DNA from 3 places in the Rhizobium sp. 01N447_2 genome. Region 1 is predicted to be linked to each of the others. Evidence: predicted binding sites of a transcription regulator. Region 1 holds the regulator's gene; each other region holds the start of a gene.
The links. The regulator PhoB, encoded in region 1, activates phosphate uptake and scavenging genes when phosphate is short. The targets are predictions, from matches to a motif close to TGTCATNNANCTGTCAT.
Positions count from the first base shown of each region.

Region 1 (4,021 bases):
ACGGCCATGGCAAGCGGATTGCCGCCATAGGTCGAGCCATGCGTGCCGGCCTTCATGCCGGAGGCGGCCTCTGACGTGGCAAGGCAGGCGCCGAGCGGGAACCCGCCGCCGATGCCCTTGGCGACAGCCATGATATCGGGGGTGATGCCCGACCATTCATGGGCGAAGAGCTTGCCGGTGCGGCCGACGCCCGTCTGGACCTCGTCGAGGATCAACAGCAGGTCGTTATCGTCGCAGAGCTGGCGAAGCGCCTTCATGAATTCGGTGGTGGCAGGACGGACACCGCCCTCGCCCTGCACCGGCTCGATGAGGATGCCGGCCGTGGCATCGGTGATCGCGGCGCGGACCGCTTCGATATCGCCGAAAGGCACCTGATCGAAACCCGGCGCCTTGGGGCCGAAGCCTTCGAGATATTTCTCCTGACCGCCGGCGGCAATCGTTGCCAGCGTCCGTCCGTGGAAGGCGCCTTCGAAGGTGATGATATGGAAGCGCTCGGGATGGCCCTTGGAAAACTGATAGCGGCGCGCCGTCTTGATCGCGCATTCGAGCGCCTCGGCGCCTGAGTTGGTGAAGAACACCTTGTCGGCGAAGGTGGCGTCCGTCAGGCGTTTTGCCAGACGCTCCTGTCCGGGGATCTCGTAGATGTTCGACAGGTGCCAGACCTTGTCGGCCTGCTCCTTCAGTGCGCCGACCACATGCGGATTGCTGTGGCCGACGGACGTGACGGCGACGCCGGCGCCGAAATCGAGATATCGCTCGCCAGTTTCGGTGATCAGCCATACGCCCTCGCCTCGCTCGAACCGCAGCGGGGCACGAGAATAGGTGTCATAAAGCGGCGCGGCTTCAGCCATGGCGCGATCTCCATCAAAGTTGCCGGGCAATGACTCCGGCTAAGGAAACCAGGCCCGAAAAATCAAAAATGCCGCCTTGCGGCGGCGAGTGGCACTATTTCCTTTTCGCGCTGCAATGTCAACAAAACGGCGCCCTTAGCGTATGCAGCACAGGTGTACAGCGGCATTTTCAGTCTTCAACAGGCATTATTGCAGAAATGCCACGCAGGGACAGCAAGTTGGGGAAAACTACGAATTCGATTCATCCGGATTCATGCGACTCTTGTCACGGAGTCAGGCTCACACTAGGTTAAAGATCAATTACTAGACTGCATGCGGCGGAACTAGTCACCAAAATTGATCAAGCGTTTCTTGTTTCGGAGCTCCCGGGACAACGGTGAGGGATTCTGCCATCACCAACGCAAAAGGTGGAGACAGGGCATGAACTGGACAGACGAGCGGGTCGAGAAACTCAAGAAGCRTTGGGCCGAAGGACTGAGCGCGAGCCAGATCGCGGCACAACTTGGCGGTGTCAGCCGAAACGCGGTCATCGGTAAAGTGCACCGGCTGTGCCTTCCCGGCCGCGCCAAGGCCGGCGGCACCAACACCGCGGCGCGAACGCCGAAGCGCAATACATCGGCGCCGCGCGCGCCGAACTTCGCCTCTCGGATCACCACCCGCACCGTCACCCGCCAGCAGGGCGCGACGATGCTGAAGGAAGAGATCGAGATCGAAACGATCGAGGAAATGGAATACGTGCCGAGAGGCAATGTGGTGGTGCCGATTTCCCGCCGCCTCGGCCTGACGGAACTGACCGAACGCACCTGCAAGTGGCCGGTCGGCGATCCGCTGAAGGACGACTTCCATTTCTGCGGCTGCGAATCCCCCGACAATTCGCCCTATTGCAGCTATCACCAGAAGCTTGCCTACCAGCCGGTGAACGAACGCCGCCGGGCGGCAGCGCGGGCCAGCTGAGCGGGCTGACCATCGTTAGAATGCAGAAAACGGGCCGAGTGGCCCGTTTTTTTATGCGCGGATGGGAGCGCTTGGGTGTTCAGTTCGTTGAGAACGCCGACTTGCCCTCATCCGGCTGCCGCCACCAACCAGGGTCGAGCCATGGGTCTCGACCTTTCCTTCGGTTCTCAAGGGGCGAAGTGACATGCCGCAACATCTCGATTCCCTCTTCTCCCCTCGGGGAGAAGGTGCCCGTAGGGCGGATGAGGGGGGCCAGGGAAGCCGGTCTTTCTTACAACACCATGCGGGTTTCGACCGCGTTGGCGTCGTTTCGATCGTGTTCAGGGCGCAGCCGTTCGGCATGTGGGATAGGTTATCACGGAAAGAGTGTGCCGTGTGGCCCCCTCATCCGCCTGCCGGCACCTTCTCCCCGAGGGGAGAAGAGATTGTGCCGCAACCCTCTCTGTCCCCACCAACCTTTCGCAGAGCACGTCCCCTCGCCCCGTCTACGGGGTCCGGAGGACGGGTCGAGACGAGTGGCTCGACCCCGGTAGGTTAGGACGTTAGCACGAGCGACTTTGTCAGCAACCAGAACGGAAGCCCTCAGGCTTCCATCGAATAACCGGCGCCGCGGACGGTGCGGATGACGTCCTGCATGTTGGAAAAATTCAGCGCCTTGCGCAGGCGGCCGACATGGACGTCGACGGTGCGCTCGTCGACATAGATGTCGTGGCCCCAGACGCCGTCGAGAAGCTGTGAGCGGGAGAAGACCCGGCCTGGCGACGACATCAGGAATTCCAGCAGGCGGAATTCGGTGGGGCCGAGGCGGACTTCGCGGGTCTTGCGATGGACGCGATGGGTCTCGCGGTCGAGCTCGATGTCACCGCATTTCAGCACCGTCGACAGCACCTCGGGACGGGCGCGGCGCAGCATCGCCTTGACGCGGGCAACGAGCTCGGGGGTCGAGAAGGGCTTGACGACATAATCGTCGGCGCCCGTCGACAATCCGCGGACACGCTCGCTCTCCTCGCCGCGCGCCGTCAGCATGATGATCGGCAGGCGCTCGGTTTCCGGCCGCATGCGCAGGCGCCGGCAGAGCTCGATGCCGGAGACGCCAGGCAGCATCCAATCGAGGATGAGAAGATCGGGCGTGCGCTCCTGAAGTCGCATTTCGGCTTCGTCGCCACGAAGGATGGTATCGACCTCGAAGCCTTCCGCTTCGAGATTGTAGCGAAGAAGCACGCTGAGGGCTTCCTCGTCTTCAACAACTGCAACTCTCGGGATCATGCGTGTCGGTCTCCTCGCGCATGATCCTTAAACCGGGGGTGATTTAAGCAATGCATCCTGCGCAAAATCAGAATTGGCTGCGACCTCTTGCGCGCCCGGATGGGCGCGCACGCAAGCGGCGGGTGTGGGCGGTTATTCGGTGACCGCGCCGACGGTGTTGGCGCTGTCGTCCTTCGGACGGTCGCCTTCCGGCTGCGCGCCTGTCGTCATGTAAAAGATCGTCTCGGCGATGTTGGTGGCGTGGTCGCCGATGCGCTCGATGTTCTTGGCGCAGAAGAGAAGATGCGTGCAGCTGGTGATGTTGCGCGGATCTTCCATCATGTAGGTCAGGAGCTCGCGGAACAGCGAGGTGTACATCGCGTCGATCTCGTTGTCGCGTTCGCGGATCGCATTCGCCTTGTCGGCGGAACGATTGGTGTAGACATCGAGCACTTCCTTGAGCTGGACGAGCGCCAGCTCGGACAGATGCTCGAGGCCGCGGGCGAGCTTGCGGGGAACGCCGGTGCTTTGGACGGCGATGACGCGCTTGGCGGTGTTCTTGCCAAGGTCGCCGACGCGTTCGAGATCGGCGGCGATGCGGATCGAACCCATGATTTCGCGCAGGTCCGCGGCCATCGGCTGGCGGCGGGCGATGGTGACGATCGCCTTGTCGCCGATTTCGCGTTCGGCGTGATCGAGGATCACATCGTCGGAGATGACCTTCTGCGCCAGCGCGGTATCGCCGTTGACCAGCGCCCGCACGGCTTCGGCGACCATCTGCTCGGCCAGGCCGCCCATTTCGGAAATCCGCCTGGACAGGAACTTCAGATCATCATCATAGGCAGAATAAATATGTGTCGATGCCATGGGGCTTTATCCTCGAATAACGGAAAGGCTTGGTGACGCCAAAATCAGCCGAAGCGACCCATGATGTAGTCCTGGGTGCGCGGATCGTCGGGATTGGTGAACAT
Region 1 is NZ_JBFTQY010000019.1:66,444-70,464, reverse strand. Features, by position in the region: gene AC1ECN_RS16285 (aspartate aminotransferase family protein) at 1-851, opposite strand, end outside; gene AC1ECN_RS16280 (GcrA family cell cycle regulator) at 1,272-1,805, shown strand; gene phoB (phosphate regulon transcriptional regulator PhoB) at 2,388-3,071, opposite strand; gene phoU (phosphate signaling complex protein PhoU) at 3,204-3,917, opposite strand; gene pstB (phosphate ABC transporter ATP-binding protein PstB) at 3,962-4,021, opposite strand, start outside.

Region 2 (4,021 bases), on a different contig from region 1:
CCCAGCATCGCAAGATTGTAAAGAATAAACGGGATAATCATTAGGGGCATGGCGGCTATCATCTGCAATCTCCCAGCGCATCATGGAAGAATACTGCCGCAAACCGTTGCCTGACTGCAAGTCATTGCAAATATTATATCGTCGAAATGCAAAAGGCCGGCGTGACGCCGGCCTTAAAACTTTGATCGGACAAGCCGGATCGGGAAATTATGCGCTTTCCTTCGGCGTCAGAACCTGGCGGCCGCGATACATACCGGTCTTCAGGTCGATATGATGCGGGCGACGCAGTTCGCCGGAGTTCTTGTCTTCGACGTAGGTCGGAGCCTTCAGGGCGTCTGCCGAACGGCGCATACCGCGCTTGGACGGGCTTGTTTTTCTCTTCGGTACAGCCATTTCTCTTACTCCACTTGCGGGCAAAACATTCCCACGGCCACACTGGCGGCCGAAACGGACATGTCGCGATTTCGGAATTTGGCGCGCTTATACATGCAAGGGGTGGCCTTGACCAGTCCCCATGCGTATTTTTTGCGAAGCCGATGATTCCAGGCTCAGACTTCGTCCTCCGGTACGATCCAAGGCTCGGCGCGGGCCGCCTCTTCCCATTTCCGCCAGGCCGGATGCGCCTTCATGGTCTCCATATAGGCCAGGATGTCGTTTCGGCTGACGAGATCATAGATGTCGAACCGGTTGACGACAGGCGCAAACATCGCATCCGCCCCGCTGAACGCGCCAAAGAGAAACGGTCCGCCGGATTGCTGCAGGAGGTCGCGCCAGATCGTCTCGATGCGGCTGATATCGGCGTCGACACCATCCGGCAACGCGATCTTGCCCTTCGTCCGGCGGATATTCATCGGGCAGGCGCTGCACAGCGCCCGAAAGCTCGAGAGCATTTCCATCGAAACCGAGCGGGCGAGCGCCCGCTCGGCCCGATCCCTCGGCAGAAGGCCGGCGTCCGGATAAAGTTCGGCGACATATTCGATGATCGCCAGCGATTCTCAGATCTTCAATGCGCCGTGCTTGAGAAGCGGCACCCGCCCGGTCGGCGATACCGCCTTGATATTGGGATTGCCACCCGCATCGTCGAAGGGGATCAAGACCTCCTCGAAATCGATTCCGGCAGCCGTCAGCGCCATCCACGGCCGGAACGACCAGGAGGAATAGTTCTTGTTGGCGATGTAAAGCGTCGGTTTGTCCATCAGGCTCTCCCGTTCAGGCTTCGAAATCGAAGATCAGCAATTCGTGGAAATGGTTCATATCCTCGAACATGCAGAATGCCGGCGGTGTCAGCTCGAAAACAGCGGCCTTGCGGCGGATATCGTCGGCCACGTCATCGAGCATCGCCTGCCAGCGCGGCAAGGCTTCGTCCTMCAGCCGTTCGATCGCATAGGCGAAGGTCATGTGGAACTTATAGTCCTCATGGTTCGGCTGGCGATAGCCGAGAAGATCGGCCAGTGCGCTGCGCCAGGCGCGCATGACCTTGCGGTCGTTCGCCGTGGCCCCGTCGACGAGCAGGCCTGACGGACGCGCTTCGGCGATGGCGACCTTGAAGGGGTCGAACATCGAGAAACCTTCCAGCCTGGCCGCCATCAGCGCGGTCATGTCGTCGATCGGCGTATCGAGCGGGAGATCGCCCGGCCAGCAATCCTGGCGGCRCCTGGTCTCGATGACACCTTCGAAAAGCGTCATGTGAATGCTTGAAATCGGCGTGAAGAGGAACTGCGGAGCCTCGGGCATCGCCAGATATTTCTCACGCGCCTCGATCAGTACTGACTGCGTCTGCGAGCCCTTTTCGAGATGGCAAACGATGGTGTTGCCGGCTTCCGGCAGAAAGCCGCCGACCTTGCGATAACGGCTGCCGAGATGGGCGGGCGGGGTTGGATTGTGCCTCTTCGAACAAAAGAGAAGCTCGGGCGAAAATGTCGTGATGGTCATGGGCGACTCGGGGGCTCTGGTTGGACTGCATTCGCCCATATGGCAGAACCAAGAATGTCAGATGACACTTGCCGCTCTAACTATATAATTTAGAACAGGATTCAGATTTTAGGCGGACCCGGCCTAAAATCATCCTGTTCTAGCGACAAGTTCTGATCTCAGTCATAGATGCACTTGATGTAATCGCCCGAACCTTGTGCGCGTCTCTCGATCACGCCGGCGAGCCGGCGAAGGCCTCGTCCGGGCTTGCCGGCATTGCGGTCGATCGGGTTTGGCAGCGAGACGGCAAGCAGCGATGCCTGGCGCCGCGTCAGCTTCGAGGCCGGTACCTTGAAATGATGCTGGGCCGCCGCCTCGATACCGTAGATGCCGGGACCCCATTCGGCGATGTTGAGATAGATTTCCATCAGCCGCCGTTTCGACAGGACGAAATCCGTGGTCACCGCGAGCGGAAGTTCCAGCGCCTTGCGCACGAACGAGCGGCTGTTCCAGAGGAAGAGGTTCTTCGCCGTCTGCATCGGGATGGTGCTGCCGCCGCGCGTCGCCTGGCCTTTCAGCGTATCCTCGACCAGCATGCGCATTTCCGCCCAGTCGACGCCGCCGTGAAAGCAATACTGCCCGTCCTCCGACATCATCACCGACTGCACCACAACCGGGGCGATTTTATCCAGCGACACCCACTGCCTGTCGTAACCACGCAGCAGCACGAGATCGCGCAGCATCAGCGTCGAGACGGGGTGAATAAAGGGCAGCAGATAGAAAAAGATCAGCGCATAGGGAAGGATCAGCACGATCAGCACGGCGAGAACAATGCGTTTCAACACACGCCGGTCTTCGAACCATCGCCGACGAGCCGGCATGTCGACGCTGTCCTCTCTCTCTGGCGCTATATCCAATGTCCCCAGTCCGATTTCGCTCCTGTCGTTCTCATAACGCCTGTGCAGAGCTTATGCCAGAGTGCGTGGCGAATCTTGCTGCCGCCATCGACAATTCCGTTGCAAGCCCGGGGGCGCTCATGCCAAACAGCGCCCATGGACGCGAACCGGGACACTTTCGAGACGAGGCTGAAGAACAACGCCCGCGAGATCGAGGCGCTGCTTGACGCATTGCTTTCACCAAATGCTCTTTCCGATGAAATCGCCAGGCCCGAGACGCTGCGCGATGCCATGCACTATGCCGTGTTGAACGGCGGCAAGCGGCTGCGCCCGTTTCTCGTCGTCGAAAGTGCAGCCCTTCTCGGCGGCGACGCTGAGGCGGCACTTCGCGTCGGCGCCGCACTCGAATGTGTCCACTGCTATTCTCTCGTACATGACGACTTGCCGGCCATGGACGATGACGACCTGCGCCGCGGTAAACCGACGGTGCACATAAAATTCGACGAAGCGACGGCAATCCTCGCGGGTGACAGCCTGCTGACCTATGCCTTCGACATCATCGCCGCGCCGGAAACGACCCTTCCCGATTCGAGCAAGGCATCGCTTGTGCTGGCCCTTGCCCGCGCAGCCGGTCTCGGCGGCATGGCCGGCGGCCAGGCGCTCGATCTCGCGGCGGAAAGGCAGGTCCCTGACGAGGCCGGCATCATCCGGCTGCAGGCGATGAAAACGGGCGCGCTGATCCGCTTCGCCTGCGAAGCCGGCGCCGTCATCTCGGCAAGCCTGCCGGAAGATCGCCGCCGGCTGCGCGCCTTCGGCGAAAAGATCGGCCTTGCCTTCCAGCTTGCCGACGACATTCTCGATCTGACCTCGGATGCGGCGACCATGGGCAAGGCAACCGGCAAGGATGCGGCCCGCGGCAAGGGAACGCTGGTGGCCCTGCGCGGCATGGAATGGGCCGAGGTCCAGCTCCGTGAGCATGTCCGCGATGCCGAGGCGCTGCTGGCCCCCTATGGCGCCCGCGCCTCGACCCTTACCGCCGCGGCGCATTTCATCGCCGACCGGAAGAACTAGAGCCTTTCCTGGTCAGGCGGCAAATATCTCCTCGAGGGCGGAAACCAGACGGGCACACTCCTCGTCCGCGCCGATGCTGATACGCAGGAAGTCCGAAATACGCGGCTTGGCAAAATGCCGGACGAGAATGCCGCGCTCCCGCA
Region 2 is NZ_JBFTQY010000009.1:71,301-75,321, forward strand. Features, by position in the region: gene AC1ECN_RS07490 (hypothetical protein) at 1-62, opposite strand, end outside; gene rpmF (50S ribosomal protein L32) at 208-393, opposite strand; partial or broken gene AC1ECN_RS07500 (glutathione S-transferase family protein) at 549-1,196, opposite strand; gene AC1ECN_RS07505 (DUF1868 domain-containing protein) at 1,210-1,932, opposite strand; gene mtgA (monofunctional biosynthetic peptidoglycan transglycosylase) at 2,091-2,828, opposite strand; gene AC1ECN_RS07515 (polyprenyl synthetase family protein) at 2,964-3,878, shown strand; gene hisC (histidinol-phosphate transaminase) at 3,891-4,021, opposite strand, start outside.
Region 2: AC1ECN_RS07505 (DUF1868 domain-containing protein) is a predicted target of PhoB. The motif match lies at 1,983-1,999, and genes of this name have one in related genera.

Region 3 (4,021 bases), on a different contig from region 1:
TCTGCGCGCCGAAATCAGCATTTCCTGGGATATGTCGAGGCCGAACAGCTTGGCGGTCGGGAAATGCCGGTGGGCGAAGGCCATGTTGCGCCCGGTGCCGCAGCCGACTTCAAGCAGAGTGCCGCCTTCGGGCACGTCGAGATTGCGGATCGTGTTGTCGCGGCCGAGAAGATAATATTTGCGGGTCAGGTCGTAGATATGGCGCTGGTAGCGATACATGCCATCCATCAGGCTGGCATGTTCATCGCTCTTTCCTGACGTCTCAGTGCCGACCTTGCTCACGCCTTCTTCCCGTAGATGTGGAAGCCGCCATAGATTGCCGAGCGATCGAGCGCGGTCAGCTCACGTGACTTCTCCTCAAAGTAATCCCACTGGTCGCGGATCACAGGCGCCAGACGGCCTTCGATGATGCTCTTTTCGGCGGCGGTGCGGAAGATCACGCGGGCGCCTTCGCGCGCCGTGCGGGTGATTTCCGTCCAGACGTCGTTCAGTTGCTCGTCGGTCATCCAGTCCTGCGCGTCGAGCAGGATGTAGCGGTCGCGCGAGGCGGCCGGCTCGCGCGCCAGAAGCTCGGTGAAGCTTGCGTGGTGGACGTTGACGCGGTCGACATTGGCGCGGATCACCTCATAGTGCTCCGACTTCAGATAGGTCGGCAGCGGGCCTTCCGCTTCGGTGCCGTAGCGCCGGCCGAAGGCCTGCCAGGCGAAATAGTTGTCGCTCATCGGGAAATGACAGGCGAGCTTTTCCAGGCGGTGCTTCAACACCGGCGCGATCGAATGATCGGCGGCAAGGCTTGCAAGTTCGTCATATTGCTGCGGCGGAATGCCGAGGCCGAAGAGCGAGCTCTTGCGACCGGTGATCCAGCGCACGACCGGCTTTTCGAAGAGCGGCGCGATCTGCTCGTCGAAGAACTGGCGCTGCTCGCGGATTGAGCGGGTCTTGGTCATCTCGCGCAGCTTGACACCATGCAGGCGGGCAAGAAGATGGGCCGCGCCGATGAAGCGGCCGAGCAGACCGGTTTCGTAGATGTTGCGGTCGAAGACGGTGACACGGCGGCGGCCGAACTTGCGGCCGTTCCAGTAGCTGCGGGTCGCCTCATCGAGGCGGGCGGCGAGATGCTGGTCGTAGGTGCGGCTGTTCGACTTCTCGTTCGGCATCGCCAGGAAGCGGACGAGATCGGCATGGCCGGGAAGGTGCTTGAAGGCGGCAAGCTTCAGGCGGTTCAGGGCGATGTGGTGCGGGTTGAGATCGACGACGTCGATTGAGGCCGGCGCCTTGGAGAGATAGGCGAGCATGTTGCAGCCGCCAGAACCGATGGTGACGATGCGATGGTTGGGCTTCAGCTCCATCGCCTGCATGTCGAGATCCGGATCCTCCCAGATCTGCGGATAGACGAGGCCGGAAAAGAGAAGGCCGAAGAGACGCTCGGAAAAGCCATCCTTCGAAAAAGCCTTGTGGCGGAGAAGGGCGTCCTTGAGTTTCCGGTTCTTGCGGAAGCCGGCATCCGGTGCAAATTCTGACATGAGTCTGTCACCTTTTTAGCGTTCAGGGCGTGTAACGCGCCTCTGCTACAGTTTGATGACGCGGGCTGTGGAGGCGCCGTTCCTGGGAGACTTCGACCTCCTCGGGAGAGCGACCGGGTGGCTCTCCTGGGAAAGTGATCGGGATGATGGCCGTTCTTCGCTTCGGCCCCTTTCCGGCGCGTGCGATTCCTGCTTCTCTCCCGGCAGGAGGAATGCCATGCGATTTGTCCTGCGTATCCTGAAGGCGCTCGCTCTCCTTCTCGTTCTCGTCGTCATCGCTGCTGCCGGCTGGCTCTTCATCCGGCCGCCGGAATTGCTGCGCGTCGGCGACGGTTATGCCGCCAAGATCGTCTGCTCCAACGTCTTCATCGCCGGCCGGGGGGCTGAGGACGTGCTCCATGACGATGTCCAGGCGCCCGGAAATCCGTTGCTGCGGCTGGTGCGCGTCAGCGTCGACCGCGACAACGACCGTGTGACGGCGCGCTTCATGGGGCTGTTTGCGCCGAGTTATGCGCTCTATCGCGGCGCTTTCGGCTGCACGAGCGTGCCGGACGGTAATTTCGAGGCGGCGGCGAATGCGGCGCCCTTCGATCCGCCGGCCAAGATGCAGGCGAATGACGCCTTGTGGCCGGAGGGCGAGGGCATCGACAATCCGGCGGACGGGAAGATCGCCGCGCTGCTGGCCGATGCCGGAGTTGCCGGCCCAGCAATGCGGGCGATCGTCGTGGTGCGCAATGGCCGCATCGTCACTGAGGCCTATGGCCCCGGCTTCTCTGCAAAGACGCCGCTAATCGGTTGGTCGATGACGAAGACGGTGAATGCGGCGGTCCTCGGCCGGCTCATGCTCGGCGGCAAGATCTCTTTCGACGATGATAACCTGTTGGCGCAGTGGAAGAACGATACGCGCGCCAGAATCAAGGTTTCCGACCTGCTCGGCATGGAGAGCGGCCTCGCCTTCAACGAGGACTATGGCGACGTCGCCGATGTGACGCGCATGCTCTATCTCGATCCCGACATGGTATCGCTGCCGGCCAATGCACCGATGGAGGCGGCACCCGGCCAACGCTTCCGCTATTCGAGCGGCACGGCCGTGCTGCTGTCGCGCATCTGGATGGACAGGGTCGGCAATGCTCAGGCGGCCTTTTCTTATCCGCACGACGCGTTGTTTTCGCCGCTCGGCATGACGAGCGCGGTGTTCGAACTCGATGCGCGCGGCACCTTTGCCGGAAGCTCCTATCTCTATGCGACGGCGCATGACTGGGCGCGCTTCGGGCAGTTCCTGCTGCAGGATGGCGTGTGGAACGGCCAGCGGCTGTTACCGGAGGGTTTCGTCGGCGCCATGCGCACCCCGACGGCAGCATCGAACGGGCGGTATACGCAGGGTCAGGCTTGGCTCGCTCCTGGCGGCTCAAGCGCCGCGTTCGGGTTGCCGGAGGATACGTTCTGGCTGACGGGGCATGACGGGCAGAGCATGGCGATCGTCCCCTCCGCCAGTCTGATCGTCGTCAGGCTTGGCCTGACGCCGAGCCGGCTCGACTATCAGCCGCAGGTGCTGCTCAAGGCGATCCTGGCGGCATTGCCGCAACCACGTGGGCCGCAACAGCAGGCCGGATCGCAACGACAGACACAGCCGCAGCCATAGGCAGCGGCTTCAGCCGTTATCTCCAGATTTCAATAATTACCTTGGGCGATGTCGGTCATGCCCTTGCGCTTGGCGTCGTAATAATAGCCGCGCGCATACAGGCGGACGGCATCGTCTTCCTTACTGTCGGAGACGAGCCAGGCGCCGCGCAGATATTTCGCGGCATATTTGATGTTGGTCTCGGCATCAAAGAGGCCGCCCGGGGCACCGTCATAACCCATGGACTTGGCGGTGTTGTACTTGATCTGCATGAGGCCGAAATAGCCGCGCTTATTGTAGGCCTTCGGATTATAGCGGCTCTCGCGATGGACGATGCGGTGAAGCAACGTCTCGGGAATTTCGTAGACCTTCGAATATTTGGCGATGAGCTTGGTGACAAAGCTCTTCTCGACCGTCGGCGCGTCGTCTTTGTCGTCGTCGCTGAACATCGGGGGCGCCGTCGGCGGATCGATCGGCCCGGATTCGTCGAAACCGTAGTCCATGCTGGCGCGCGGCGTGGTGTCGACTGCGGCAAGTGCTGCAAGCGCGCTGTTTTGCGGTGTGGCGGCAAAGGCAAGCTGCGTTGTCGGCTGTGCCGGCGTTCCCGGACGCGGCGTCGGCACGACGGACTGGATCGCCGTCATCTCGGGCGTCAGCGGGATCTGCGCATAGGCCGCCGGCTGCATGGTAAGATCGCCAGGCTGAGAAGCTGTCACGGCCGGCATCGCCGTTGCGGTCAGGGAGGGGGATGATGCCTGGGGAATGGTGGCGCCTGCAACCGCCTGACCGGCTGCGCCTTCGGCTGTCGGGATCGCGGCGAGTGTTGCATCTTCGCCAGGTTTCGGCATCGGCACGACGGTCTGGACAGCTGTCAGTT
Region 3 is NZ_JBFTQY010000005.1:138,876-142,896, reverse strand. Features, by position in the region: gene AC1ECN_RS05070 (class I SAM-dependent methyltransferase) at 1-282, opposite strand, end outside; gene AC1ECN_RS05065 (BtaA family protein) at 279-1,523, opposite strand; gene AC1ECN_RS05060 (serine hydrolase domain-containing protein) at 1,741-3,165, shown strand; gene AC1ECN_RS05055 (lytic transglycosylase domain-containing protein) at 3,195-4,021, opposite strand, start outside.
Region 3: AC1ECN_RS05065 (BtaA family protein) is a predicted target of PhoB. The motif match lies at 1,568-1,584, and genes of this name have one in related genera.